4 regions of the Paenibacillus sp. F024 genome follow, and region 3 is predicted to be linked to each of the others. Evidence: riboswitches for the same ligand, from Rfam matches in the RefSeq annotation. Region 3 holds a riboswitch; each other region holds the start of a gene.
What was found. Region 3 has a riboswitch for cyclic di-GMP ahead of ACZYR9_RS07825 (hypothetical protein). Riboswitches for the same ligand answer to the same signal wherever they lie in the genome.

Region 1 (7,341 bases), on a different contig from region 3:
ACGGTTCAATCACTCATGGCTTAGCCCACAACATTCTAATAAGCGCTAATTTCCTTTAACTTCATCCTTCAACCAATGTTCGAATACCTCATGATGAACCAAGTACCTCCGCCCCACTTTAATGGAACGAAATTCACCTCTTTTGATGATTTCATATGCCCTATCGCGGCCAATCCCCATGATCTTCATAATATCCTTGACTCCTAACATAATCTTTTCATTATTTTGTACATCCATTTGATCACCTCTTTTGGTACGTAACATATGCGGATTAAGATTTGTCCTATTCCAGCCATCGACGGCACGATGAATTACAAAAAAGAACCCGCTGTCATGAACGACAACGGGTTTATCGGGATTACACTTTGAATTTACTTATTACATCCTGCAGATCTTGAGCCATTCTTGTTAAAGCTTCCGCAGATGCTGATATTTCCTCCATCGAAGCATTTTGTTCTTCTGCCGAAGCTGCTACGCTTTGAGTATTGCCTGCCGATTGCTCGGCAATATGAGCTACACCTTCCATCATTTGCGTCATGTTTTGCGAACTCGAATTCACTTGTTCAATGATTGCAGACACCTCTTGAGATTCGGCTACGACCTGTTCGATCGCCTGAACAATGTCCCTGAAAGAATCACCGCTTAGATTAACCATGTGAATGCCCTCTTTGATGATGGATGCGCCTTCATTCATCGATAGTACAGCTTTCTCTGCTTCGTTTTGAATCTCCCCGATCAGACCTCGAATTTGGCCCGCCGCGTCACCGGATTGTTCCGCTAATTTCCTTACTTCATCAGCTACCACAGCGAACCCTCGTCCATGCTCCCCCGCCCGCGCGGCCTCTATTGCAGCATTTAAAGCCAGTAGATTCGTTTGATTTGCTATTTCCGTAATCATCTGTACGATTTGACCGATTTCCCTTGATTTTTCACCAAGGGAATGAATAACCTCCGCCGTGCGTCCGGCAGACTGCTGCATACTGTTCATTTGCTCCACGGCCTGGGACACCACTTCATTACCGGCATTCGCTTTCTCGCTGGCAGTCAACGTTAAATCAGCTACAGATTGAATAGACATGGCTGCCTGGTTCATCCCTCTAGAAATTTCAACCGCCGCCTCATTGGCTGTTGTGGCGCTGTGAACTTGCTTTTCCGACCCTAAGGCCACTTCTTGAATGGCCATTGAAATTTGTTCCGTTGCTTTACTCGTTTGCTCAGCACTCGCAGATAATTCTTGCGAAGTAGCTGCTACCTGCTCGGAATTCATTCCTACTTCACCAATCAAATGACGAAGATTTTTTTTCATCTGATTGAAGGAAATCGCCAGATCGCCAATTTCATCACGGTTTTTCACTCTAAGATCACCTTCTGTCAGGATGCCGTTTGAAATTTTTTGAGCACCGTCAGCTATAGCGAGAATAGGTCTCGTAATCATTCGGGAAATGATTAAACCGATGGCAATAGCCAAGACGAAAGTAAAACTGCTCAAGACAATGACCGTTGTGAGCACCGAACCAACCAAATTCATGTTCGCACGACTCGCATCCTCCATCATTTTAGCCTGATCGGCAGCAATTTGGTTGGAAATGTCTCTCATTTCTCTCGCCAAAGGAAATAAGACTTGTACGGAATGCCGATTCGCTTCAGCCGGATTGGTTTTGTTCAAATTAATGACCGCATCTGAATTGGTTTTGAATTCGGCATTAAATATTTGAAGCTTTTGTAGCGCTTCCATAAGTGACGGGCTTTGAACCAATTCGTATGTAGCCTTTATTTCTTCATTCATTTCGTTAATAGCCGTCTGTACGATCTCTTCCGAACCTTGCTCATGCAATAAAACCCCTCTCATACCGGCGATTTGCTGTGAAGCATGGAATTGAATATCCTTTGCATTTGCCAATATCGCTGCATTACGATCAACCAAATCAGAAAACGATTGTTCTACCTTCTTGATGTTGTAATACGAAATAAAGCTGATTATTCCAAGAAGCATGGATACACTCAGGAATCCGCCAATCAGCTTTTTGCCCACAGTAAATTTCATCGACAGCCTTTTACCAACCTTAAGTTTCATAAATAACATCCTCTTTCTGTATTTTCATTATTAAAAAAATGACTATTTCCTAATGAAATAGCCACCTTGCTAGCGGTTAACTATATTCGGTAACCCGGCGATCATAGCTTATTCAAGCGTTAGACCCGTAGCTTTGCGTCTCCGCCTTTCGACGGATTTGCCTTTATCATGATGTAGGACTTCCTTCCTAATATCTAATATATCAGATGTTGCAAAAAAAATAAATACAATTCAGGTAATCATTGTATGCATTATTTAACATTAAACAAACCAAGATCACAATCCGGGTCACAATAACGGAATACTTTGACGTTTTTCTAATCACAAATCAGAAGGAGTCAGGACATAATAACAGATGGAGAATACTTGTCCCACGGAAACCTAGGCGATGAGCTCGTGACTAATCCAAGCTATGCTAACTTATTTGCTCCGCACATAATATAGCCTTTATCCGTAGTCACAACGAGCAGGGTTGTTTTGGGCAGCTTGACCTCGACCGCCAGAGCGGTGCGGCCTCCCAGATCAACCGGTTCCATTCGCATCATGATAAGCACTCCTCTTATCTACCGTATGCTGTCAGTATATGTATGTCCTGCCCCATGCGTGCCATTCCAAAGCGGTATATCCATTAGGTACCTACTGCTTTAAATAACAAAATAGTGGTATAGTATAAAGTAAGTATTTCGAAAAAGAGGGGTCGCCTATGGAGAGAGACAATCCGTCCAAGCGCAAGTTTTTATTCAACGTCGACATCATGATAGAGGATGAAACCAACGGGCGTGCCTTGGAAACGCTGCTGCATTTGTTGAATACGACACAGGTTGAGGATTATCAAATTAAGCAGGGAATAGAATTGGGCACAAAAATTGAGCTGGCTCTCAACGAATCGAAAATCAAAAATAAGCAGGAACCAGCCAAAACAAACACTTCTCCGGCTGAGAACATGCCAAACGGCAAGGGAAATAAACCTTACCGCCCGGAAAACGACCCGCACAGGCTGATTTGGGAGCAGATGAAGACGTTCCAGCAGAACAATACCCTGGTCCGGCTATCTATCGTCAAAGGCAAGGGCATTAAGCTCAGCTTGCCTTGTCGAATTATTAGCACAGACGCGGCAAGCGAAAGCGTGACGGTCTATCATGTTGACGAGAAGAAAGTATATCTGATAAAAATCAATGAAATTGACGATTATGAAATACATTAAGAGGACATACCGTCGTCCGTTCAGCAGGACGGTAAGATCTCTATGCTTCACCCTGGGGCTTCATGAATCCGAACGCCTTCTCGGCCGAGACCGGAGGCCTGAAGAAATAGCCTTGAACTTCATTGCACTGATAGCTCCGCAAAAAGTGCAGCTGTTCTTCCGTCTCCACCCCTTCGGCGCTGACGCGCAGGTTCAAATGTTTTGTCATCGACATAATGGAGGCTATAATCGCCGCATCGTTCGGATTGGTTACACATTCGCTGACAAAGGAGCGATCGATCTTCAGCCTATGGATCGGCAGCTTTTTCAAATAGCTCAATGAGCTGTACCCCGTTCTGCAATCATCAATACTGATTTTCACTCCGAGTTTCTTCAGTTCATGAAGGAGTGTCGCAGCGTGGTCAATATCCATCGCGCTGCTTTCCGTGATCTCAAGCTCCAAAAAAGAAGGATCCAGTCCGGTTTCGTGAAGCACCTCGCTTACTTTTGCGTATAGATTGTGCTGCATAAACTGCTTGGTGGAAATCATTTTCTACACAAATCCGCTAATTTCCTCCTTCATTCGACATTCATTTTTCAACCTTCATCCATTGCATACGGTCTGGAAACCATTCGCACCATAAACGAAGACTTGAGCACTTAAAAAGAGACCGCCCGGCGCACCGGACGATCTTCCCTGTGTAGCATCATGATTTGGACGGACTTTTCCAAGCCGCAAGCGCCAGCGACAGCCAGCCGAGCATAAAGGCGATTCCCCCGATCGGCGTAATCGCTCCAAGCACCGTAATTCCTGTAATGCTCAGAACATATAGACTCCCTGAGAAAACAAGGATGCCGACAAACATAGACCACCCTGCTCGACGCAAATGTCCGCTGTCGGGCAGAACCGACGCGCATAGCCCAACGGCAATCAGCCCGAGTGAATGCATCATCTGGTATTGCACGCCTGTTTGGTAGTTCGCGAGCATGTTCGGCGACAATGCCCCCTTCAACGCATGCGCACCGAAGGCCCCGAACGCGACGGACAGAAGCGCGCAGATACTTCCGATGGCGACAAACGTTTTGTTCATACTTCAATCCCCCATTCTTCGCGCCTGCTTAATCGATCTCGATCTGACCGACATCATGCTGGCCGATAATCAGAGTGACCGGCTCAAGAAAAACACGGGTAGACGTCGGACTAGAGATCAAATCGATTTCGACATCCAACACCTTGAAGCGCTCGCGTCGGCTTTCTCTTTTATCATGCACCACTTCAAATTCTTTAAGTCCCAGCGGATAGGTTACCACACTTGATCCGACGGACAGCAGCGGCGCCTCATATTCACCATGGTTGAACAATACCTCGGCCATGATCTCGTCATTCATATCTACTATTTTAACCTTTTGACAAAACAAATACTTCATTATCGTCCTCCTCAGGTGAAAGGGTAAACGCCGTATGCCGGCTTATCAATCCGTACCCCGAATACCTTTAGTGATTCAACACCAAGCGCGTACATTCCTCTTTTTTAAACAGGATAAGACACATTTTTTTACTTGATCCGATTTTAAAGCGATCGCCGGTTTTTCGCCAGGGTGACCAAACGAAGCATTCCGTCATAGTATGCAATATCCATGCCTTAGGAGATGAAAACCGTGAGCAAAAATAAAAAAGCCAATAAGAAAACACCTCAGTCCTCCATAGACAAAAATCAATTCAATATGAAGGTCGTAACCTCAAATGTTTGCGCACGCTGCCTCAAATGTGAAAGAGGACGGCGCTACCTGCAAAAAATGTCGCTGCCCGGCGCTGTAGGTAAAGGCGTGCCTTGTATACTAACCAAAGGCAAGGCTTATGTCTGAGCCTCTGCCAGATTTAAGACACTGTGAATTGATCACCTGCTCATGAGAAAACCAACAGCGGCGGCTGTTGGTTTTTTACACATGGTTAAGAACAAATTCCCGGGCATGAACCCTGTACCATGCAAATATAATGTGTCAGACGTATTCATACTATTTTGTCACCCCTTTCTTGCAGGAATAGCCCTATCGAGTCATGAAATTTCGTACGCTAATGGGGTAAGATGAGAAACAACTCATCCCCCCTAACGGGACAGAACTTTCTTTGGAGGTAGGTTTACATTGAATAAATCCCCATTCGCACTTGCGCTCTTATTTCTTTTGCTGGTTATGCTTACCGCTTGCTCGCCCGAGTCTAATTCCGCAAAGGAGCAAGCCACGCAAAAGCAGCTGACCTTTCTCTTTAATTTTTCCAGTAAAACGATCGATCCTCATCTGGACTATACACCGCTTAGAGCCGGGGTTGCCGAAACGCTGGTCAAGCTCGGTGATGATTTGACCATCCGCCCCTGGATCGCTCAAGAGTGGAAAAGCGATGACGGACGGCAGTGGACGTTGACCATCCGGGATGGAATAACCTTTCACAATGGCAAGAAGGTGGATGCCGAAGCGGTAAAGCTTTCTCTCCAACGCGCTATGGAGATCAATCCGGGAATCAAGCAGGTATTGAAAATCGAATCCATGGATGCCAGCGGACAAACGTTACATATCGTCACCGGGAAGGCGTTCCCCCAATTTCCATCCGAGCTTGTGCATCCCAACACGGCGATTATCGATACGGCTGAGCAAGGGACGGACCAAAAGCCGATCGGAACGGGACCGTTTAAAGTGACTTCCTTTACGCCCGGGACTGCTCTTCAGGTGGAACGTTACGATGAATACTGGGACGGCCCGGCTAAACTGGATCGAGCCACATTCGCTTTTAATGAGGATGCGAATGCCCGGTTATCCGCTTTACTGGCGGGAGATGCGGATATCGTCTATCGCCCTCCGGTAGAAAGCATCGGCAAAATCAAGCAGGATCCAAGCCTGCATCTCGATTCGGTAGTCAGCCTGAGGACGCATGAACTGATTTTCAATACAGAACACCCTGATTTTCAAAATGAAAACCTTCGCAAGGCCTTTGATGCGCTCGTCCATCGCGAAGAACTGAAAAACGGGATCATGGGAGGACAGGCGACTGTTGCGCAGGGTCCGTTCCTGCCTGATTTTCCGTTTGTTCCATCCTATTCCGGCAAGCCATCCGGAGCCGACGCTGCAAGAAATTGGTTTGAAAAAGCCGGCTTCCAGGTCGACAACGGCAAGGTAACCAAAGACGGAAAACCGTTGACGTTCAAGCTCGTTACCTATGCCTCCCGCGCCGAATTTCCGCTGCTTGCCCAAGTGCTGCAGTCGCAGGCCAAAGAGCTGGGGATTACGATCAACATCGAGCTGGTTGATAAATATGAGGATTATTTAATGACCAACGACAGCTGGGATTTGGGCACTTATAGTCCGTTAATCGCTCCCCGCGGCGACGCCAGCTATTTTCTGAACGTGTCGTTTGCTCCCGGAGGTACGCTGAATTTCGGCAAAATTAACGATAAGGAATTAAATGAACTCATCAGCCGGCTTGATCAAACGGTAGATACGGTCAAACGAAATGATCTGATCCGGCAGGCGCTGACGAGGATTGACCAAGCAACCTATTATTCATATCTTGTTCATCCGAATACGCTGGCCGTCTATAGAGACAACGTGGAGCATTGGATAACAAGCAAAAGTGAATATTACATGCTGACCAACCAATTAGATGTGAAAGTAAAATGAGATTTGTCCTAAAAAGAGGCCTGGAGCTCGTTCTTTTCATCCTATCGCTTTCTTTTATCAGCTTCTGCTTCATACAGCTTGCTCCCGGGGATGCGGTCCGGCAATTGCTGAGGTTTGACGATGTGGCGGTAACAGCCGAGCAGCTCGAACGGCAGCGGGAAATGATGGGGTTGAACCAGCCTGTCATTATCCAGTACGCGAACTGGCTTTCCCGCTTTGTCCGACTGGATCTTGGCATGTCTTACATGACCAACCGGCCGGTAAGCGAAGAGCTGTTAAGCACATTACCCGCCACCCTGTTGTTGACCGGCACTTCTTTGCTGATATTAATTGCGATTGCGGTTCCGCTGGGCGCGTTGTCTGCTCTATACCGTGACCGGTGGATCGACCGGTTCAGCCGTCTCCTCGCGAT
Region 2 (7,341 bases), on a different contig from region 3:
AGAAAAATCAAACAAATCACGTACATGACTCCTAGTTTCCCGGGAAATGCCCAATGTGTAAAAAAGCGCACGATGATAGCCGTCGTTGCATTTCCTTTCAGCCAGCATTTGATGATAGAACCTCTCGTGTTCTTCATCCCGAAATCGAATAGGATGCATCGATACTTGCCCCTCTCACCGAGAATGATGAGCGGCTGGATGCAACCAGCCGCTGTCTGAAAAGATCCTCTATATAACATTTCATTCTGACGGGAAAACCGGACCCAATGACGAAAAATCACATGTTTTTGAGTAGACGCTCCATTATCTTTAAGCCTTGTTTAATAGATTTACGAACGGCCCGTTCATCGACATGCTCAGCTCTGGCAATAGCGACTTTGCTCATGCCTAGAAAAAAGTGTGCATAAATTCGTCTGGCCGATTTCTCCGGCAACTGGCACAACGCTTCGTAAAGCTGTTGCCGGGAGAGCTTGCGTTCATAGTACTCCTCCGGCGAAATCGAAAGAAAAAGAACGTCCTTCTCAATTCCATCGTTTCGATCCAGCGAGTAATACGCCCGGTGACGATACGTGCGCAGTTTGTATGCGCTTTCAATTAATTCAAACCGATGCAGCTCCTGAGCCACCTCGTCATCCACTTCAACCCATACATCCGTTTTCCAAAAAGGATATATGTCTTTCAAATTGATCTTTTTCATACTCGTCCCTCCGTTTTGGTTTGTTTGATCAATCAAAACAGAGGGGGGAGAGCGACAGCCGACGCTTCCTGACAAGCGGGAAGGACAACAAAAAAGACCTTGCCGCAGAGCGTGCCAACGCTTGATTGCGACCAGGTCTGATCGTAAGACTTGATAAACTTGATTCCACGCATGCCGATGAATCATTCGCCGCTTGTTATTATGTGTCGTCGGGATACATCAACATCAACTCCCTTTCTCACCTGGCAACACCGTGCGAGAAATTGTGCGGGCCTTTGATGGTTGGCGTTGCCCTATGTTTAGTTCAACTCCTTTACATTCGGAATATAGTCGACGACTGCTGTATCAGTAACAAAATAAAAAAAGCGCCGTATTTCTTCCCACTGGGATAGCAGGGAAAGAAACGGCGCTTGATGAAAGGGACAACCAGTCTTCATGATGCTTGTGGTTGCACAACCTGTCCACACTAACATCATAACACGGATCATGTGCATAACGCGTGCAGACTTTGTGCAAAAAGAGAGCAAATCCAGTGCTGCGTTCGGTGCATGTTCGATGCAGTTCCGGCGCTTCCTTTCGAGCAGTTACTTACTTTTGTCTCCACTTCAACAAATGCTCGATGTGTTGAATCAGAAAATCTAAATCTTCTTCGGAACAATGCTGTAGCATTTGGCCAATCTGGGACAACGGCTCTGGAAGTTCGCGATTCTCAAAAACAAATAACTGAGACAAATCCATGCGCAAACCAACAGCCAGTTTATAAATATTATCCAATGAAACGTTCTTTAGCCCGCGTTCAATTTGTCCGATATAATTAGGATGGAGGTCTGCCCGCTCTGCAAGCTGCTCTTGCGTCCATCCGTATTGTTCCCGCAATGTGCGAATGCGCTGACCTAACGAATCCCGAATTGAGTTCACATTTCCACCACCTTATTCTTTCAGCTTATAAGGCAGAGTAAGTCAAATGAACATTCGATAGATTCGCTATTCTCAGTATCCAATGTATGTGTTATAATCTCCTCAATACTCATTGAATCAATTGGCGAGACATTAATCGTATTTACTGGGATTGGACGTAACGAATAAAAACGTATTAAAATGAAAAATGGACGCAAAAAAAGAAGATGCGCATATGCATCTTCTGAAACCGGTCAATCATTTTGGGACGAATCCAAATCCAACAAAACCGCCCGATCTTTGATTTTCATATAGATTTTGTGCAATGTTCGCTTTCGAAGGTAGAAGTACGCGCGGCGGGAAAGTGCTAGGCGGCTCATGGCGTCTGAAAGCGCCAGTTGATCCATATATCGTAACCGAATGAACAAGCTTTCTTCCGGGGTGAGAGCCGAGAAAGCATAGTCGATCAAACCGATTCTGGATAGCAGCAACGGGATTTCATGTTCGGTGATTTCGATACGTCGTATAACCGTCCGTAAAACCGTTTCCTGTTTTCTGCCGCTGCTGTGAGCCGCAACCATTTGTAGCGTACGCGTTAATTCAGGGATGTAGGACAGTTCTGACTGCATGTACTTCAGTCTCGCCTTCCAGTCCTTGTAAGACTTCAGCCATAATTCTACTTTCTCATAGGGGACGGGGTGCTGGGTCAGCGTCATCACAATTCCCTCCTTGCTGTGCATGCTGCCTGAAATTGTTCCGCCAGCCTGCCTGTTAATCGTCATGATTATAGGTTGTTCACGCTCCGTTTTCATTATCATCGTCCCTTCTCTAGTAAAGTGGAGGAAGCAGTAAGGATGCCATTTTTCGCAACTTAAGTCAATTTTTGATTCTCACCTCCTACAAACTTGGTAATAAAATTCCTCTGTAGATACCTGCATTTGTCCACATTTTACCAATAATACATTCGAAAGAGGAGGGTGATTTTTCCCTCATACCAACAGATCATTGGTTGTCAAACCATCGCGAAACGGCTCGAATCGGAAACGAATCGCTAACAGGTGATGCGATCTAGTTGATCGTACAAGCCCCTACGTTTCGCTTTTTCCGCTGCTTCGCGAATGGAAGATACGTCGAATTTGCGAATGATATTGCGAACATGCGTCTTCATTGTGTTAGACGTGATTCCGAGCAATTCTCTAACTACCGGTTGTGTATAGCCCCAACCGATCAACTGCAAGATTTCTTTTTCAGTAGGAGTCAGCATTCGATGCAATTCCCTTCGCTTAACAAGTCCAATTTCATTACGGATGATGGATGCAACATCGGCGTGAAGGGAGGATTGCCCTTGATACGCTTCCCTGACGGCACTTGCGACATCCACATAATTGATCTTGGTAATATAATTGATCGCTCCGGCCAGCATTGCATCCACAATGATCTCGGGCTGGTAGAGTGAAGTCAAGATAATGATTGGCAGTGATTTGATCTTCAACACTTCGGCAATTGTATCCAATCCATCCTGTTGCGACGAATGTAACACCGGGTCATGAATCATTACGTCTAAATCCAATTGCATACTGGCTCGAATAGCCGATTCTTTGTTTGTTGCAATATGAGATATACTCATATCCGGCTCAGCATCGATCAACGCCGTCAACCGTTGTTGCCATACGGGGTCGCTGTCCACCAGCAATACTTGTATCCTGCTTTCTTGCCAGCGCATGACTTCTTCAACTTTTGCAGCATAGCGTACACGCTCCTCCATATATCATCACCTCGTATTCATTCTAGAATCACGACAAAAAGACACGTACCCTCAAACGGCCGTGTCTAGTTTTTCGTAGATGTGAGATTTGTGAGGGTAACCCGGCGATCATTGCAATAGTGCAGAAGACCCGTGGCTTTGCGTCCCAGCCTTTCGATCTGGTTTGCCATTTTTCCTATTATTTCTTCCAAATCATAGCCTTATAATACCATAATTTTTATTTTTCTGGCACCGCCCTAAGTCCCACGTGTTTAAATGTGTTGATATTTGTCGATTCTATATCATTTCATATCGAATGATACAGGATAAACTATAGAAGCGTCACAAATTGTAAGTTCGCGAAAAATTTCTTGATCACACAATAGGTCTAATCAACTACTCGTGGCTCTCACTCTGCATTATTTTTCCGTTGGCACCTCCCATGATTTACATTAGAGTCCAATATGTCAAGGTATCGCTTATGCCCAGCACTATAAATAACACACCCGCAAGTTTTTGTATCCACAACCCCCACCTTTTGGCACGCTTAACAATGACTCGATCTAACCCGAAACCTACAGCAAACCCGGCAATTAGTAAAAACGGCATTGCGGTACCGATTGCAAAAACAGATGGCAACACTACGCCATATGTTGATTGCAATGCCAAAGGCATAAGCGAACCGAAGAACAAAACAAACATTGTTGGACAAAATCCTAGCGAAAATGCAATCCCCATTAGAAAGGCTCCGCTCCTTCCTCCGGTTCGATCGGCCAATTTTTCAAAAAATCCTGCCACTCGAGCCCCAAGTTGAAAAGGAAGCCGAATCCAGCCAAGCAAAAACAATCCGATTAAAATCAATAACGGCCCAAGCAGCTTTCTTGCAAAAGAATATAAAGGGATCATGTCAGTGGATATCTTTTGACCGAAAAACCAAAACAAAGCACCGAAAATACTGAATACAATCATCTTCCCTAATAAATACATGAACGTTTCGGGCCACGACAACCTTGCTTGCGCTTGACGCTGCCCAAAGTAAGTAATAGCCGCAACGTTCGCTGACATTTGACAAGGAGCAACCGAACCAACAAAACCGAGAAACAGCGCCGCAAGAAAGGCGATATCAGTGTTCGCCGCGTTAACGAATGGTTCGCTAAGGAAGGCGCTAATTTTACTAAAAAAGGAGTACATTAACTATTCACCCCCCAAAATCCGTTAAATAGATTTGGCAGTTATGCTTTCATCACACATCGAACCTTGACAAGCATCTATTATAAACTACATAACGTAGTGTTTCGCGGATACATAAAAGCAGTCTATTTTATTTCCAGAATAACTGCCGCTTTATCGTTCACCGCAGTCTCACATTTCCAATTTATTTTATTCTTGCTTCAATTACTAGGAACAGTTCCCTACACATCGACGTCGTTTGCACCACTCTGAAACCTGCTTGTTCAACGGTTTCAAGTGTATTGCGGTTTAAATGACAACCAACACATAATCGTTTCCAAACGGGCGTTAACCAGTCTTGTATTTTACCAAGGACCAGATGATTTAACCTTACGTGTTCAAAAATTAAAATCGTTCCTTCAGGCTTGCATACTCTATGGATTTCGGCCAGAGCTTTCGCCGGGTCAGGTATCGTACATAATACTAGTGTTCCAACGATTGAATCGAACGAATTGGTTGGATACGGTAGATTTTGGGCATCTCCCGGTACCACTTCGATCGGAACTGTAGCTTCACGTGCTTTAATTAGGGATTGCTCCAACATCATTGGATCTGGCTCTATTGCAATGACTTGATCTGCAAACTCATAGTACAAAAAGTTAATACCCGTACCTGAGCCAATTTCCAGCACTTTTCCTTTCGCCTTAGAAAGAAGCTGTTTTCTTATCCGGCCGAATATTTTTGTTTCTAGCGGCTGCATCAACCGATCATAATATTTGTTGAATAATTTATCCATTGCAGCCTCCTGATCATAAACTGCTCACGAAGCAATTATTGTAATAATCGATTTATCCGGATGAGGATATCTTGTTCTTTCATCTCACCAATAAATTTATCTTTGATCACGCCAGATGAATCTACGAAAAACGTCGTGGGATAAGACATAACATTATATTTGTTTCGGATTTCGTTGTCGTTGTCGATAATGATCGGAAACGTAATCGCGTATCGATCAATAAAACTTTGTACTGTAACCCGGCTTTCACTTAAGTTAATGCCAAGCACTACCACATTGTCGTCTTTCCATTGATCATATTGTTTTTGCAGAGCCGGCATCTCGTTCACACATGGCGGACAAAACGTACCCCAAAAATTGATTACCAGTGCTTTCCCTTCATAGTCTGCTAATTGATGAACCTGTTGATCCAAACCAAAAAGCTTAAACTCGGGGGCTTTTGAGCCAATTTTTACGGAAGAATCTGATCTAAATAACGCTGATCCAATTGTATAAGCTCCAATTACCAATACGACCGACAATACAACAATTTGAATCCATCTTCGATTACGTTTCACTGTTATTCTTAAACCCCTTTTCCTTTATCCGCAATTTTCCTCCAGTTCATCCCTTCATCCAAGGATATATATACATCCAGATTAAAAGTGGCGAAAACAAGTTCTTTGGTATTCGTTGGGTTCTGTGCAATATACGATGCTGCATCTTCAACAAGATCTGGAATATTCACCTCAACCAACTGTTTCTGTTGCAGATCCATTTGATAAATAACCCCTTTTTGTTTGTAGCTGCCAACGATTATATTTCCTTCCATACCAAAGGTAAGAGAAGTTACCTGTAGATCGGCTATTTTTTCGAATTGGTTGCCTGAATCTTTGGATACATACAACGCTTTTGTCGTTCCAACTGCAACGATTGAATCATCGGACGGGTGAACAGCTAAAGATGTCAGTTCGGACAGTTCAACATCTATTCCAGTCATTTCGCTTTTGTTCCATGTCTTTGCATCGTCTTTGGAATAATATAATCCCGTTGTTGTTAACCTAGAGTTCGGCTCCGGGTTAACTGCGTAAATGGTGTGCGTCTTGTAACTTGCACTCATTAAATGAAAATCAATTTCCCCATACAAATCCAGGATTTCAAAGCTTTTACCTTCATCTGAACTTTTTACAATTCCAAAAGGATTCCTTTTATTCGAACCCTGTGCCGGATGCCCGCTGCTATAAAAACCGTTGTCCACAGTGGTAAATCCCATATAATCGTGTTTTTCTCCTTGACCGTCTGACCATTTCCCTTGTGAGTAAACTTTCAAACCGAGGTGAGAAGGGATTAAAATTCGCTGTCCGTCCCCTGAATAACCGAGACCATGGACATGCGTCAACGTAATCGTTTTTGAAGCCGTTCCCTGCAAAGACAACACGCCGCTAATGATGACCGCGATTAGAGATGCGACCCATGCCCACCTGAATCCGGTTGCTATTTTGGTCCACTTCTGTCGCTGATATCGGTCTTCCTGCCTCTTCACATCTTTGAGCTGCTTTACTTTGTGGGATGCGTTCCAATGTAATGCAAAGAATAGAACAAATAATGCACCTGTTCCAATTAATAATGTGTTCATAATGAAATTCCCTTCTTCTGTAATGATGTAGTCAAATCTAATGCAACTGAACATTGTCTCATATTCGTTTCTTTCTATATAACAAATAAATTAATAATAAACAAAAAAGCGAAATTAATAGTCTGGGATAATATTCGCCGATGCGAATCAAATCATGTCCCACCATTGTCTCCAACGCAATGGAAGGGGCTTTGCCCAGCGAAGTAATAAGAAAAAAATCGGTAAAAGGCATTCGCGAGATCGCTGCGGCAAAAGTTATGACGCCGGAAGGAATCAGTGGAGTCAACCGAGCTATAAACAGAATCATTGCCCGACGACTGCGGCCCGCCTCGTTAAATCGTTGTAACCATTTCCAATTCTCTTTTTTTACTTTCTTTTGCTTACCGAACCCCCATCGATACAACCAGAATGAAACTGCTGCC
Region 3 (7,341 bases):
CATCGGTTTCCGCCAGATTGGCGGCGCCGCCGTAGCGTATCAATTCCTGTGCAATCCAACCCAGCAGCGGATTGGCGGAAATTCCGGAAAAGGCGTCGGACCCGCCGCATTGCAGTCCAATCTTTAGATGGCTGATAGATTCAGGGGTCCGTTCTATCGCATTGACCGTCGGCAGCCATTCACGTACAATGGTTTCCCCTAAGGTCAGATTATCTTGAAAGCCGCCTTTGAGGGACAGGAACCGATGCAAAACATCATCTAAAGGATAATCGTGTTCGCGCATATACGCTTCGACCATCTGGTTGGTCACGGATCCCATGCCGTTATCTACGATTAAGACCGCACCCACGTTCGGATTGACGATAAACCCGGCCAACGTGCGCAGCAATAATGCCAGGTTATTCGGTTGTTCTGCATCCCCTTCCGTATGCGCCACAGGAACAATCCCATCCGCTTGAGGATAGTTCTTCAGTTCGCCTTGCAAACGAGCGGCGAGCTGCTTGACATAGCTCCCCGTGCGTGAAGTTGTGCCCAACAAGACAATCGTGTTACGGGTACCCACGCCGCGCGCTTGGCTGCGCCGATAACCCAGGAAGGTGCGCTTGTCCGGATATGCGGGCAGTGCCGGGGCCGGTTGAAAATTCGCCTCGTCCAGAACAAAAGGATGAAGCTCATCGGCAAAATTCGGCGTCGCCGGCAGCGCAAATCCCAGTGAGCGCACGCTAAGCGCTTCCAATACGCCTTTGTTGATCACATAATTGCCGGGCTGAATCGGCTGCAGAGCCACACCAAAGGGCAATTCCCAGGAAAGCAGGTCTTCACCGGGGGCAATCTCCTTCACCGCAAAGCGATGGCCTTCCATGACCGTGTAATCCAAGGTCAAGGTTTGACCTTGATAGTCAATGATGGTGCCGGCGTCCAGTTGACGTATAGCAATAGCTACATTATCACCGGGCAAGGGGAGTCTGCCAACTTCGTCAAAGTGATAAGATTGGGTCATAGATGAATAACTCCTTATTTAAGATTTACTTGATTTAAATATGATCCGCAGCCGTACAGAACCTTGAAGAGCTCGCTGACCGCCATAAGAAAGTTTGAAACCGATTACAGAATGCTGAAACGAAACTGGGCAGCAGCGCATCTCCATGTACATATTGTATCATAAAATGAAATAATTGGCTGGTCTTTTCTGTGCAAGGGGTGTTGCTTAATGCGACTTTTAGCGAAAGGAGATCGGCACGTTGAGCCCAATCCAAGTTCGTTTCATACCAGTCGATGGAACAAGGCTATGATCAGCTTCCGTACGAATGAGCAAACCGTAAAAATCCACAACCGCAGCCGGTTGTGGATTTGTTTTCTGTCTAAGACGAGCGGTGCCAAAGACATGCCCTTCCCGTATAGCACCTACGGTCAGCGATAGGATTGAGATTCTGTAAATCATGGCCGCACCCACCCTAACATGTTATCATGGTGGGGGGAGCTAAGGCGCCGGTACCGTGTAAGCATATGGGCGATGATCGCCGATTAAGGCTTCAACGCTTTCCATCCGGCATAATCGTGTACGGCGATTCCGGCAAAGGCGGGATGCGTCTGCAGCTGGGAGTTCAGCTTCGTAAGCTGCTGGTTCATATATGCCGTACCCTCCTCATAGAACGTAATGAACGCCCTTTCCGAGATGCTGAGCGTCTCGACCGCAATCACGGCGGGAATGCCCGCATCGGCGGCCTCATCCAGCTCTTTCGAGGCAATTCCGGCGATTTTCTCGGCGGTGTCGCGATAAGCCATGATCGTAACCGAATCGTATTGGCGCATCATCCAACGGCTTAAGGTTTCACTGCCGTCCGGTACTTTATAGCTGCACAGCCAGAATGGGATATCCCCGCCAACGGGAAGCCCCATGTCCGCTGCTTCCTGTACGATATAACGCATGTTATTTTGCCACTGCGGGATCATGGCCGCCTGATTTGTCTTCCACTCATAGAGCGAGTAAGGTTCAATATCGAGATGAATCCCGCTGAACTTCTCGTCCTGCGCAGCACCGGCTTGGTAGGTCTTGACCCAGCTCAGAAACGCAGCGATTTTCGGCTGTTCCGACTCGAACGCCCATCTCGGCTTACCGTCAAGAGCATGGACTTCGATCCCCCGGGCTTTAGCCGCTTTAATGAAGTTCTTGTAATAGGAACTGTGGACGTCGCGGTTCACTTGCAGGTAGATCGTGTTTACACCATTGGATGTGCTGAAATTCAAAATTTCGGTCGCGGACGTTTTGATCAGAGGGGTCTGCCAGAGCCAGGTCGACTTGACGGGAGCTTGCGCACCGGCCGGCGACGGGTGCCATCCTAAGGCTCCCAGGAAAAGAATGGCGAGAAAAAGCGACAGACGACAGTGGTTTAACATCATGTTGAATCATTGCTCTCCTTTGATGCATACCGGATCAGGTCCTTTGAATCGGCAGCCCGGTTGACGTAGTGTGAACCTTCCCACGCCTCAGACCCGTGACTTTGCGTCCCCGCCCTTCGGCGGATTTACACTGACGATATGGGTAATAGTGGAATAAACCTAGTGCTTAGTATATATAGTTCAACCCTATTCGGCATGAGTCCTGAGGCCCATGTTTTTGTTAAGCAATTGTAAAAACACCACGGAGAGGTAGATGATGGATGACAAAAAAGAAAAAGCTCTACATCACTGCGGCCGTCTTCATCCTTGGCGTCACCGTGCTTTTCCTGCGGCCGTTCGGAAGCGATGAGCGCAGCGAACGGGTGACGTGGATATGGGATCTGCAGAAGCTGAACGCCGATCATGACGGGTCTTTGGTCCGGTTTTTGCAAAAACAGAATGTCCGCACCGTGTACTTGTATTTCAACGATTCGCAAAAGGACGAGGAGACTAAAATGGGGTACCGTACCTTTATCCAGTCAGCGTCAGAGGCACAGATTGATGTTCACGCACTGGGGGGCGAGCGTCATTGGGCACTGACCCGCCATCATCCCCAGATGACCGGGTTTTTGAAGAACGTGATTGCCTACAATGCGTCCGTGCCTGCCGAGGCCAGGTTCACCGGCGTTCACCTTGATGTGGAGCCCTATCTGCTCCCGGAATGGGAAAGGAACGACAAAAAAGTCATTCAACAATGGATGAACATGATGCGGAAATTTACGGTGTCGGCGAAAGAACATTCACTTGAGACCGGCGTCGATATACCGTTTTGGCTCAACAAGTATCAAGTGCCGGGTCCCGATGACGCGTCTGTGCGTTTGGACGAATGGATGATCCGCCAGACGGATAGCCTGGCCATTATGTCGTACCGCGATCGTGCCGAAGGAGAAAACGGGCTGATCGATATCGTGAAGCACGAGATCGATGCTGCGAAGAAATTGGGCAAGCAGGTGTATGTCGGCGTTAATCTGGCTCCGGATGAAGCCAACCATTTGAGCTTTCACGAGGAAGGAATCGCTGCTTTCAAGGAGGTCGAGAAGCGGGTTCTGGCCGAATACGGACGTTCGGACGCCTTCGGCGGTCTGGCCGTGCATGACCTGGCCGAATGGCTGCGCATGGAACGATGGAACACCAAAGGGCAGCGCCTGTAACAGGCGCTGCCCTTTGGTGTGCTGCTTTTATGATCTGTACGACGGGCCGCTTAAGGCTTCAGAGCTTCCCAGGCTTCGAACTGGTGAACGGCAATACCCCTGAAGGCGTAACGATGGCTGAGCAGCGATGCCAGCTGCTCAAGCTGCCCGTTCATATAGGATCGGCCTTCCTCGTAAAAGGTAATGAACCCCCCCTCCCTACTGGGCAGAGTCTCCACTGCTACCATCGCCGGTATGCCGATGTCGGCCGCCTGCTCCAGCAGTTTGGACGCCATGAACCCAATCGCATACGCGGAATCCCGGAATGCCAGAATGGTGACCGAATCGTGCTTGCGGATCATCCACCTGCTCAAGGATTCGCCGCTTTCCGGTACCGTGTATTTATGCAGCCAGAACGGCAAATCGACGCCAATCGGCAGCTGCATCCGATGAGCCTCCCTCACCATAAATCTTACGTTATCCTGCCATTGCGGGATAAATTCCTCCGTGTTGTCGAACCAGCCGGGGAGGACATACGGTTCGACGTCGATGTGTATTCCTGTGAACCTCTCGCCCACCGCCGAACCGGCCTGGTACGTTTTCACCCAATTCAAAAACGTTTCGATCGCGGGACGCGAGGAAGTAAAACCCCACTCCGGCTTTCCGTCGAGAGCATGAACTCCTATACCCCGCTCACCCGCCGCCTTAATAAATTTCCGGTAATCGGAAACTTTAACATCCCGGTTGATCTGCAGAAAAACGACCTTAATTCCTTTCGCCGTGCAAGTGTCCAGAATGGAAAGAGCCGAATCTTTTATTTTTTCCGTATACCATATCCATGTAGCTTTGACCGGGGCAGGAGAACCGGTCAAAGCTTCCGCGTTCGCTTGCCGGGGAATGGCGCAAAGAACGTTCAGAATCACGACTAACAGCAGAAACAAACGGGCATGGTGACTTTTCAATGCCTTTCTCCCTTTAGCCTGACACGGCCTCGGCCAGCGGCAGGAGTTGTTCATCCGGCGCTCCGATTTTGTAGATGTGCGGCAGATCGTACGCCTTCAGTGCATTGCGCGTGTCGAGAATCGGCACACCCAAGTCGGCAATTTCCCCGTAGGCGACGGCCTCATGATTCGTAATCAGTACCATGCAGTCGTAGGAACGGAACTTATCGAGATCGTAAGTGATCGAAGTCACCTTGCTGCCGGACTTATCCCTAAACGAGGTGGCGAAAGGATCGAAGTAATCCACCAGCGCCCCGCCCTCCCGGAACAGCTCATAGACTTCGAGGCCCGGCGATTCGCGCAGATCGTCCACGTTCGGCTTGTACGCCATGCCAAGAATGAGCACTTTGGATTTCCGCAGCGATTTGGAGTAGATATTAAGGATGTGCGCTGTCTTATTGGTAACGAAGTAGGGCATGTTGGTATTGATCGACTGGGCAAGTTCTATAAAATTGCTGTAGAAGCGGAAGCCCTTCGCCTTCCAGGATAGGTACATCGGATCCAGCGGTATGCAGTGACCGCCGATTCCGGGCCCGGGATAGAACGGCATGAACCCGAACGGTTTCGTGCTGGCTGCCTTGATCACCTCCCAAATATCGATGGACATCCGTTCGCACATCATAGCCATCTCATTGATAAAGGCGATGTTTACGCTCCGGAACGTGTTCTCGAGCAGCTTGGACATTTCGGCCACTTTCGGCGAGGAGACCGGGACGACCGTATCCACGATGTTGCCGTACAGCAGGCTGCCCAATTCCATGCAGGCTGGCGTTGTACCACCGAGTACTTTAGGGGTGTTGAAAGTGTTGTATTTTTCGTTGGAAGGGTCTACACGCTCCGGCGAAAAGCAGAGGAAGTAGTCCCGGCCGGCCACAAGTCCCATCCCCAGCATTTCCCGTTCGATCAATTCCTCGGTCGTTCCCGGATAGGTCGTGCTCTCAAGAACGATGAGAAGCCCTTGTTTCATATGCGTCTTAATCTGATCAACGGCATAAATGATGTATGAGGTATCCGGATCCTGATTGGCGCTAAGCGGGGTGGGTACACAGATGGATACGGCATCCAGCTCCTGCACCACCCGGTAATCCGAAGTGGGATGGAATCGCCCGGTTGCAGCGACAGCCTGGAGCCGATCTTGGGAAATATCCTTAATATAAGAGACCCCATCCTTTAGCAGATCGACCTTGTTCGTGTCCAGGTCAATACCGTACACGGTAAAGCCCTTCTCTACCATCTCGATGGCAAGCGGAAGCCCGACATAACCGAGCCCGATAACGCCAAGCACGGCACTTTTGCTTTGGATGTTAGCATACAAATGCGCATAGTTTGAATTCATTTTTCTTCAGCCTCCTTGAGTATGGGTTTACATTACAGCAGACGTTCGATTCTGGCTTCGAGCTCCACTGGGGAAAATGGCTTGGTGATGTAATCCGCCACGCCAAGCTCAAAACATTTGCTGATCGCTTGCTCCACCCGGTTATCGGTGAACACGATCACTTTCGCTTCAGGATCCTCATCATTGATGCGGGTAAGGAAGTGAAATCCGTCAATGCCCGACAGGTTGAGATCGGTAACAACGACATCCGGCCTTTCTTGTCGAAATAGATTTAGTCCCGTCTTACCGTCCTTTGCAGCCAGCACGCGGTATCCCTTCAGCTGAAGACGGAGCTGGAGGAACCGGCGTACATCCTCATCGCCATCCACCAGCAGTACGGATTGAGTTTCATTGGATTGGTAGTGGTCATGGAAAATGACGACGTTCTGCGATGCCGGCACCTGTTCAAACACGTCCGTGACGGCCTGAAAAAAGGCGGGGTTACGCTCGGCGCTTGGCTTCACATTCGCCAGCATGACGGTGAATGGGCTCTGTGCTATCCCGGAGAGAAGCTCCTTGATGCGCAGCGCCGTGTAATGGGTATGGCTCAAGGCGGAGTCAAACAGCAGCAGAGCGATTACCCCCTTGTCCGGATCCGCTTTGATATCCGCCGTTCCCCCTGTTTCCGGACCGATAATGGATTGAATGCCCTTCACCGCTTCCTGAAACGGCTGACCGCAGCGGACAAGGATGATGCCGCAGCCCTTCCAGTCCGCACCCTCGGCGTACCAGAATCGCTCCACGACCGACTCGTACATCATCTCGTTCAATTTTCGTACCTTTAGCATGATACTCATGTTCACTCGCCTCCTGGGATTTAGGTTGATGATTTGCTTGCCGCATCTTGATTCCAGCTCTGTCTTGTCATAACGCCCCAAGAATTGTTTTTTTGCATATATTCAATGTGCCCCTGGAGCCGCCATAATACCCCAATCTGGTAATACCCGAGAAACATGAGGGCGGAAAATGCGACCATTTTGAGCGTATCCCGCATGCGTGGGTATCGACGGAACGCCATTTCCTCCAGAATGAGCGAGCCGATGCTGAGCAGAAATCCGGTGAGGAAGTTAATCAGCATGAACATAAGCAGTACCTTCCACCCGGTCATTTCCATCCAGGCATAGCCTACAAGCGCGAGAAAGCCGGTAATCTTGAAGTAGGGGTTCAGTGTCTCAAACAAAATATTGTAGGGCATAGTCAGCATCCCGAACATTTTATACTTCAGACGGAATGCCATATCGTAGTTCTCGCTCATGTTTTTGAGGTTCCCCCTGCCCCATCGCCTTCGCTGGCTGCTGAGAATCCGGTACGTATCCGGCGCCTGCGTCCAACATACGGCATCCGGGCAGTAAGCCACCTTGTAAGGAATGTTGTTCTCCAGCATATACCGATGGAG
Region 4 (7,341 bases), on a different contig from region 3:
GGGTCAGACAGAGACCGCTTCACCGCATTTATGCAAGAGCTGACGCAAGCCGCGCATACCCAGAAGCTGATCATCTCGGTTGACCTGCCGCGCGGCAGTCTCAGCTGGAATGATAAAACAGCATTCGATCATGAGAAGCTGGCAAGCATCGTCGACTATATCATTACGATGACCTACGACCAATATTGGAAAGGCAGCACCGAGCCCGGTTCTGTCGGGGGGCTTTCTTGGGTGGAACAGGGCGTAAAGGAATTTCTGTCCTACGGCATTCCAAGAGACAAGCTGATTATGGGTATTCCCTTCTATGTTCGGGAATGGCAGGTGGATGCTTCCGGCAAGCTGGGCAGCAACCGGGCATTACTCATGAAGGACCTGCCCAAGCTGATTGCCGATAAGAATGCAACGATGACGTGGGACAGCCGTTTTGGCCAGTACAAGGTTGAATATAAGCAGGACGGATTCACCAACGTATTTTGGCTTGAAAATGATGCAACGGTCAAAGCCCGTATCGAGATTGCCAAGAAGTATGATTTGGGAGGCGTAGCCGCATGGCGCCTAGGCTATGAGCCTCAAGAGCTCTGGAATGCCATGATCCAAGAGAAATAAAATGACACGAAAAAACGGACAACGCATCCTTTACAAGGAAACGGTTGTCCGTTTTTAAATGTGATGCCATCGGTAACTTCACGTTCAATAATTCCGGTAAGAGCCCATGTAACGATATCCGGAGCTTGAGGTGTGTTTATCCCTGATGATCAGAAAAGCCGTCGAGATACAGAAAAGACCCGCCAAATATCCTGCTGCGATATCGGTTACGTAGTGAACCCCAAAATACAGCCGGCTGTATCCGATACCCAGAATCACAAGTCCCCCGGTAACCATAATGGCCCATTGGCCCCATCGGGATCGGATGCTGTGTGCCAAAATATATGAAAGCATTCCGTATAATACCATGCCGATCATGGCATTGCCGCTTGGAAAGCTGAGGCCTGCTGCTTCGATCCAGCCTTCATTCAGGGGGCGTTCCCGCTCTACCCAAGACTTGACCAGTGTATTGAGTACGTATGCTGCCGCCACCGTTCCCAGCAGAGCCACCGCTTCTTTCCTGCGCCGCAGCGACCATACCAATACAGAACCCGCAAGCGTCATGATGCCGAAAGCAACGGTTGAACCGAGCAAATTGACCGCACCAAGCCATATTGACGTCTCAGACGCAGCATTGGCTTTTATATTCGCTTGGCCCCAAGCGTCCCAAACCGTTATATCGTTTTGCAAAACCGACATCAGGATCAAGGTAAATCCCAACGCACTAACCATTGTAAGCGCCACTGCCCATCTTTTTGTTCTAATCAAGCCTATGACCTCTCCTTTGGTTTAAAATCCCTATTCTCTTGAAAGAGTACCGGAATGTACCAGGTTTGGTCAACCCCTAGTAAAGAATTACCTGCAATTGGGGGCTGCGATAAGAAAGACAGAGGAAGCATCAGCCCCCCTCGGCCTCACCCACAAATTTTACGAGCTTAGAAGCTCCTGCAGCTCTTCCAGATCGCTGACCGGAGACTGGCATGCGTAGTTCTCGCAAACATAGGCCGTCGCCCGTCCGCCCAGCGGCAGCTTATCCTGCACAAGCGGAATTATGCGTCCGAGCTTTTCCGCATCGGAAGGATCAGTAGTGCGAAGGATCGTCAGCGCATTCGGGAGAAACGACTGCCGCACCTCCCGCAGCATGGCTTGGGTATCTTCCTTCGCCGGATCACCGGCGATCACGATTTCTGTCGGAGCGCCATACGCGAAGTCTACCGCCATCAGGAACAACGCATGACCGGAAGGATAGCGCTCCACCGATCCGGCGAATGCCTTCAGCTGCTGCTCCGCTTTTTGCGATAAGGCGGCATTGTAGGTGTAACGCGACAGCTTCTGCAAATTTAACGCAGCCGCGGAATTGCTCGATGGCATAGCGCCGTCATAGATTTCCTTCGGACGCGTGAAGAGCTGCTCCCCGTCTTCACCGTAGAAGAATAGCCCTCCCTTGGTATCGTCCCAGAATAACCGCAGCATGTCATCATTCAACTCGACGGCCTGACGCAAATAGTCCAGCTCAAACGTGGCTTCATAGAGCTCGATCAGCCCCCATACCAAGAAGGCGTAATCGTCGGCATAGCCCAGATATGCCGATTCCCCGTCACGGTAACGCGCCAAGAGTCTTCCATCCTCCCGGCGCAGCTTCGTGAGGATGAAAGCAGCCGCTTTCCTTGCCGCATCGGCATATTCCGGTTTATCCAGCGCCTTGGCCGCTTTGGCCAGGGCCATGATCATCAGACTGTTCCAGGAGGTCAGGATTTTGTCGTCTTTATGCGGATGGATACGCTGCTCACGGTAGGCAAAGAGCTTTTGGCGGGAAGCCTCCAGCCCCTCTTTTAGCTTTGATTCGTCGATTTGCTTCAATCGGGCCATCGTTTCCACCGCGGCATGAATCAGATTCGGAATGCTGTGCCCCTCGAAATTACCCTCCTCGGTAATATCATAGGCTTCACAGTAGAGCTCTCCCTCTTCCTCTCCGAGAACCTGCTTCACTTCTTGAGGAGACCAGACATAAAACTTGCCTTCCTCCCCTTCCGAATCCGCATCCTCCGCCGAATAGAACCCGCCTTCAGGATCGGTCATATCCCTGAGCACATAAGCAACAATTTGCTCCGCCACATCAGCATAGCGCCGATTACCCGTCGCCTGGTACGCCTCCACATACGTCATCGTCAGCAAAGCGTTATCGTACAGCATTTTTTCAAAATGCGGTACCAGCCACTTCTCGTCCGTGGAATACCGTGCGAAGCCATAGCCGATATGATCGTACATACCGCCGCGGAACATCGCATCCAGCGTCTTCTCCACCATATGTAAAGCTTTCTCATTGCCCGTCCGCTTCCAATACCGCAGCAAGAAAGATAAATTATGACTCGTCGGGAACTTCGGCGCATCCCCAAAGCCTCCGCTGCTTGCATCGAAATTGCGCTCATACATCTCAAACGCGCGATCCAGCAGCCCCTCCGATAATTCCCCTTCCAGGTTGCCGATCAGCCGTTTTTGCGTCTCCTCCACCACCTGATCGCCGATCTCGATAACCTTGTCCCGGTTCTCCTTCCACTTGCCGGCAATTTGCGGCAAAATGTTCATCAACCCGTGACGCCCGTATCTGCGGGCCTTAGGGAAATAGGTCCCGGCAAAAAACGGCTTCTTCTCCGGGGTCATAATGATCGTCAGCGGCCATCCCCCCTGTCCGGTCATCGCTTGACAAACGGACATGTACAGATTGTCCACATCGGGCCGTTCCTCCCGGTCCACCTTGATTGAAACAAATTCACGGTTCAATAGCTCGGCTACCTCTTCATCCTCGAATGATTCTCTTTCCATGACGTGACACCAATGACATGTACTATAGCCAATAGATAGGAAAATAGGTTTGTTTTCCCGTTTCGCTTTATCAAAAGCTTCTTCTGACCAAGGAAACCAATCTACCGGATTGTAAGCATGCTGCAGCAAATAAGGTGACTTTTCATTGGCTAATCTATTGGGTTTGTTGTTTGTTGTCATGGGGCACCACTTCCTTGATTTCAGGATGTTATTGACGATAGTTAGAGCTTAGCATACCTTGCAATAAAAAGAAAAAACCTTTGCTACAGTAGCAAAAGGTTTCGTCGTGAAGAAATAAAAAACATTTTTTTTGCATTTATCAAATAGATTAATATCCTACGTTTTTTTGCATTTAATCTTAAATAGTATTTTAACATTCCCATATACGCTTAGCATTTCTTGGTGAAATTAATCATACAACTCTTTTTTTAAAAATCTCACATAGTATTCCTTTTCTTCAACATGCTCTATTAATCGGTAATATTACTAGTGTAATACTCAATTATGTCTTTACGGCGGATGATTCCGATAAAGATTTGGTTTTCGTCTACGACGGGAACAAAGTTCTGGTCAGCAGCCAAATGAAGCATATCCTCAAGACGCGCTTTGACCGACACGCATTCATTATGAATACGACGTTTAATTTCATAAACTTTGACAATATCCAAGTTTCGAAAGCTTAATCCGGAAGTGTTCTTCATCTTCCAGAATAGATCCCCTTCACAGAGAGTTCCAACATATTTTCCCTCCCCATCAATAACAGGAATTGCCGTGTATTGATTTTTCTCTAATATCTCCAGGGCCTCCTGCATGTTAGCAGTTGAATGAATATAGGCTACTTTGTGCTTGGGCAAAAGAAAATCAGATATTTGCATCGCTCAAAACTCCCTTCTACCAAAACGTTAACATACGTTTCGCTTATTGTGACACACATTAAGATAAAGCTAACCTATATTGATAACGTTGGGCGGTTACGTTGCACCCTATAGGGCCTCAACTTTTGTTTACTTCATTTTTTATTGATGAGTCCAAGTTTATCATACCTGTCAAAAAGAAAAAACCTCCGTTGCAACAAGTAAGAATATGGAACAGACTATTGTTGTTTTTAATAATTAATAACATCCCGCAACATGCCCCTTATCCGATTGAACTTCATCGTGCTGCGTTATATACATTTTTTGTTATTAATGCTTCGCGCGAACATCCCATCAATGGCATGTACTCTAGCCGTTCGATAAAAAGATGGCTTCATTTCCAAATAAAAAAAGCGGCCCCCTCTATGCGGAGCCAAACTTTCCAAGTTAACCTCTATACATTTTTTAATAATAAATAGATCGTTACCAGTCTCCGATGCCTAAGTTCAGCTGCCAATTTACTCCAAATTTATCGATCACCATGCCATAGTATTTGCTCCAAAATGTTTCTTGCAGCTCCATGCCTACAGAACCGCCATCCTTCAATTGATTAAAGACAGATTCAATTTCATCCTTGTTGTTACTTACAAAGGCCAGGCTGATGTTGTTTCCAACCACAAAAGGCATCCCGGGAAAAACATCTGAAAACATAACGTTGCTTCCGCCAATGGTAAGCCGCGTGTGCATTATGAGGTGTTTCGCTTCTTCCGGTAGAGAAAATTCAGGGTTTGGCGCCATATCTCCAAAAGTCATAAATTTCGGTTTCTCTGTTCCAAACACTTCTGCATAAAACCCCACTGCTTCACGGCAGTTTCCATTAAAATTCAGATAAACATCAACCGACATGCTCAGCACTCCTTCATTCATTGTTATTATTTTATAGATTTTTTTATTTACATCTTATCATTTAGCTATACGTGAACGATATCTCAGGTTCCTCAGCCGACAAGACTCTACTGGCAGCATTATCTCCAACAATTAGAAATGTATTCCACTGATATTGATTTCTTTACCATCCAGATCTCCGGAAAAAGCATTACCACCACTTGATGATCTCCGATGACTAAGATCGGTATGTCGCGGATGAAATGAGAAGCCAAGTTTAGTGAAAAACTTAGATTTGATGATTTATATATTCTTACCTTTCATATTAACAAGAGTAATGAAGCATGGTTTCTTTTAGATTGCTTTATTTTAAAAAGCTGCGAAGCAAGGTTCCCCATACTATGGTCCTATGTCTTTAGATGTTTTTAAAAGTTTGGAATGATTGGAAATTCATAGTTGAGTAATACTTTATATTCATTTAAAATGAAAAAGTCAAAGGCAAAATTTTCCGAAAGGAAAATGACGCAAAGCCATGGGTCTAAGGTCCTTGTTACAGGATGATGATCGCCAGGTTGCCGTTTCGCTGCATCGTTTGATTTTATCCATGGGTACTGCGCGGCTATATTTGGCTTGCGCAGTTTTTTGCGTCTATGCCGACCAACTATCAGAAAGAGGGTGTTTTTCTGTTTCAATGGAAGGCGAAATCAATGATCGCTATGTTTCTCTGTTTGTGGTCTTGCTTTAGTTTGGTTTCCGTAACATCAGCGGAAAAACAGATTGACGTAGTGATCGACGGAAAGAAGCTGGAATTTACGGTTCCCCCATTCATCGAGTACGGGAATACGCTCGTCCCCTTCCGCCCCGCTTTTGAAGCGCTTGGATTAAGTATTGCATGGGAGGCGGAAAGACAGGTTGTTACAGGGAAGAAGGATGGCCTGGAGCTTGAGCTTCAAATTGGCAGCACGACGGCGAAGGTCAACGGCAAGCTGAAATCTCTCGCGGTCGCTCCACGATTGATCGATAATCAAACGTTCGTTCCGCTGCGTTTTGTTGGCGAAGCATCCGGCAGAGAGGTGAAATGGGACGCGGAATCACGTACTGTTTTCATCCGTCCGCTCGGGAGTAGCGATGTTTCACAGCTTACATACGAAGGCGATATGGTGGATGGCAAGCCAAACGGCCACGGAAAACGGTATGCGGATGGGACACTCATCTATGAAGGAATGTTCCAAAATAATCAAATGAACGGTCAAGGGAGGCTATATGACGGAGGGCAGCTCGTCTATGAAGGAGAATTTCATCAATCCCTTTTTGAAGGATACGGCAAAATGTATTATGCCAACGGTAGACTGATGTATGAAGGTCATTTTTCCGACGGATTCATGCATGGCCATGGCAAGCTCTATCGTGAGGACGGCACGTTATGGTATGACGCCCATTTTCAGTACGATAGCATTGAGGGTCCGGGAACCGTATATTTTCCCAAAGGTCATCGGTTGGAAGTCGGATTTATCGACGGAAACCCGCATGGCAAGGGGATTTATTATTACGGGGACGGAACCGTTCGTTTTATCGGCGAATATCGTAACGGTATGCGCAACGGCTTTGGTACGAATTATTACCCGAATGGCAACAAGATGCACGAAGGCGAGTTTGTGGACAGTCGGCTGGTTCGAGGGAAATCTTATTATGAAAGCGGGAAGCTTCGGTACGAAGGCGAATTCAGCAATATGCTGCCTCATGGAAAGGGTATTGAGTATAACGAGGACGGAACCGTATTTCATCAAGGCCTGTTTAAGCTCGGAGATCCGGTCAAACCGGAATAACAACAGCTGCAAGGGATGAACGTCCTTATTTCAATGGGAGGATACATATGATGATGACATGGATCAAAGCATTCGCCTCGCAATGTTTGCTGTCAGCCGTTTTCATTGGGGTCGGCGCAGTGTTTTTCGCTTCGTCTGCGGAAGCTGCGGAGCTTGCTTCTCCTCGGGATCCGTTTTTTTATGACCGTAACGATACGCCGTACCTTTTGGAAGGGGAGTTGGAGTTTCTTCCCGCCGCCGATCAATCGGACATTACGGATTACGCTATATATGTGTTGGATCACACGGACAACAAGATAAAGCTTCTCGGCAGCGTGAATGTGAAGCAGCAGGAAGAGTATATCGCGTATGCCAAAAGCATCGGTCTC

Region 1: linked by a shared signal. The riboswitch ahead of ACZYR9_RS23310 (methyl-accepting chemotaxis protein) and the one ahead of ACZYR9_RS07825 (hypothetical protein) in region 3 are both predicted to bind cyclic di-GMP.
Region 2: linked by a shared signal. The riboswitch ahead of ACZYR9_RS25890 (response regulator) and the one ahead of ACZYR9_RS07825 (hypothetical protein) in region 3 are both predicted to bind cyclic di-GMP.
Region 4: linked by a shared signal. The riboswitch ahead of ACZYR9_RS12350 (stalk domain-containing protein) and the one ahead of ACZYR9_RS07825 (hypothetical protein) in region 3 are both predicted to bind cyclic di-GMP.

The regions. Positions count from the first base shown of each region.
Region 1 is NZ_JBVASZ010000035.1:20,298-27,638, reverse strand. Features, by position in the region: gene ACZYR9_RS23315 (helix-turn-helix domain-containing protein) at 46-237, opposite strand; gene ACZYR9_RS23310 (methyl-accepting chemotaxis protein) at 359-2,074, opposite strand; cyclic di-GMP riboswitch class I at 2,160-2,246, opposite strand; gene ACZYR9_RS23305 (hypothetical protein) at 2,485-2,619, opposite strand; gene ACZYR9_RS23300 (hypothetical protein) at 2,778-3,278, shown strand; gene ACZYR9_RS23295 (EAL domain-containing protein) at 3,319-3,807, opposite strand; gene ACZYR9_RS23290 (DUF423 domain-containing protein) at 3,965-4,348, opposite strand; gene ACZYR9_RS23285 (hypothetical protein) at 4,377-4,685, opposite strand; gene ACZYR9_RS23280 (hypothetical protein) at 4,908-5,123, shown strand; gene nikA (nickel ABC transporter substrate-binding protein) at 5,451-6,929, shown strand; gene nikB (nickel ABC transporter permease) at 6,926-7,341, shown strand, end outside.
Region 2 is NZ_JBVASZ010000053.1:8,543-15,883, reverse strand. Features, by position in the region: gene ACZYR9_RS25910 (DUF6075 family protein) at 1-159, opposite strand, end outside; gene ACZYR9_RS25905 (RNA polymerase sigma factor) at 278-697, opposite strand; gene ACZYR9_RS25900 (helix-turn-helix domain-containing protein) at 1,286-1,615, opposite strand; gene ACZYR9_RS25895 (hypothetical protein) at 1,849-2,406, opposite strand; gene ACZYR9_RS25890 (response regulator) at 2,646-3,359, opposite strand; cyclic di-GMP riboswitch class I at 3,452-3,537, opposite strand; gene ACZYR9_RS25885 (urease accessory protein UreH domain-containing protein) at 3,786-4,529, opposite strand; gene ACZYR9_RS25880 (class I SAM-dependent methyltransferase) at 4,714-5,304, opposite strand; gene resA (thiol-disulfide oxidoreductase ResA) at 5,340-5,861, opposite strand; gene ACZYR9_RS25870 (F510_1955 family glycosylhydrolase) at 5,870-6,919, opposite strand; gene ACZYR9_RS25865 (TVP38/TMEM64 family protein) at 6,978-7,341, opposite strand, start outside.
Region 3 is NZ_JBVASZ010000005.1:95,287-102,627, reverse strand. Features, by position in the region: gene ACZYR9_RS07830 (UxaA family hydrolase) at 1-1,000, opposite strand, end outside; gene ACZYR9_RS07825 (hypothetical protein) at 1,525-2,400, opposite strand; cyclic di-GMP riboswitch class I at 2,448-2,540, opposite strand; gene ACZYR9_RS07820 (hypothetical protein) at 2,661-3,590, shown strand; gene ACZYR9_RS07815 (hypothetical protein) at 3,641-4,531, opposite strand; gene ACZYR9_RS07810 (nucleotide sugar dehydrogenase) at 4,545-5,906, opposite strand; gene ACZYR9_RS07805 (response regulator transcription factor) at 5,939-6,742, opposite strand; gene ACZYR9_RS07800 (glycosyltransferase family 2 protein) at 6,763-7,341, opposite strand, start outside.
Region 4 is NZ_JBVASZ010000010.1:64,148-71,488, reverse strand. Features, by position in the region: gene ACZYR9_RS12375 (glycosyl hydrolase family 18 protein) at 1-606, shown strand, start outside; gene ACZYR9_RS12370 (phosphatase PAP2 family protein) at 691-1,353, opposite strand; gene ACZYR9_RS12365 (thioredoxin domain-containing protein) at 1,513-3,588, opposite strand; gene ACZYR9_RS12360 (CBS domain-containing protein) at 3,879-4,283, opposite strand; gene ACZYR9_RS12355 (VOC family protein) at 4,746-5,168, opposite strand; cyclic di-GMP riboswitch class I at 5,635-5,727, shown strand; gene ACZYR9_RS12350 (stalk domain-containing protein) at 5,855-6,973, shown strand; gene ACZYR9_RS12345 (S-layer homology domain-containing protein) at 7,021-7,341, shown strand, end outside.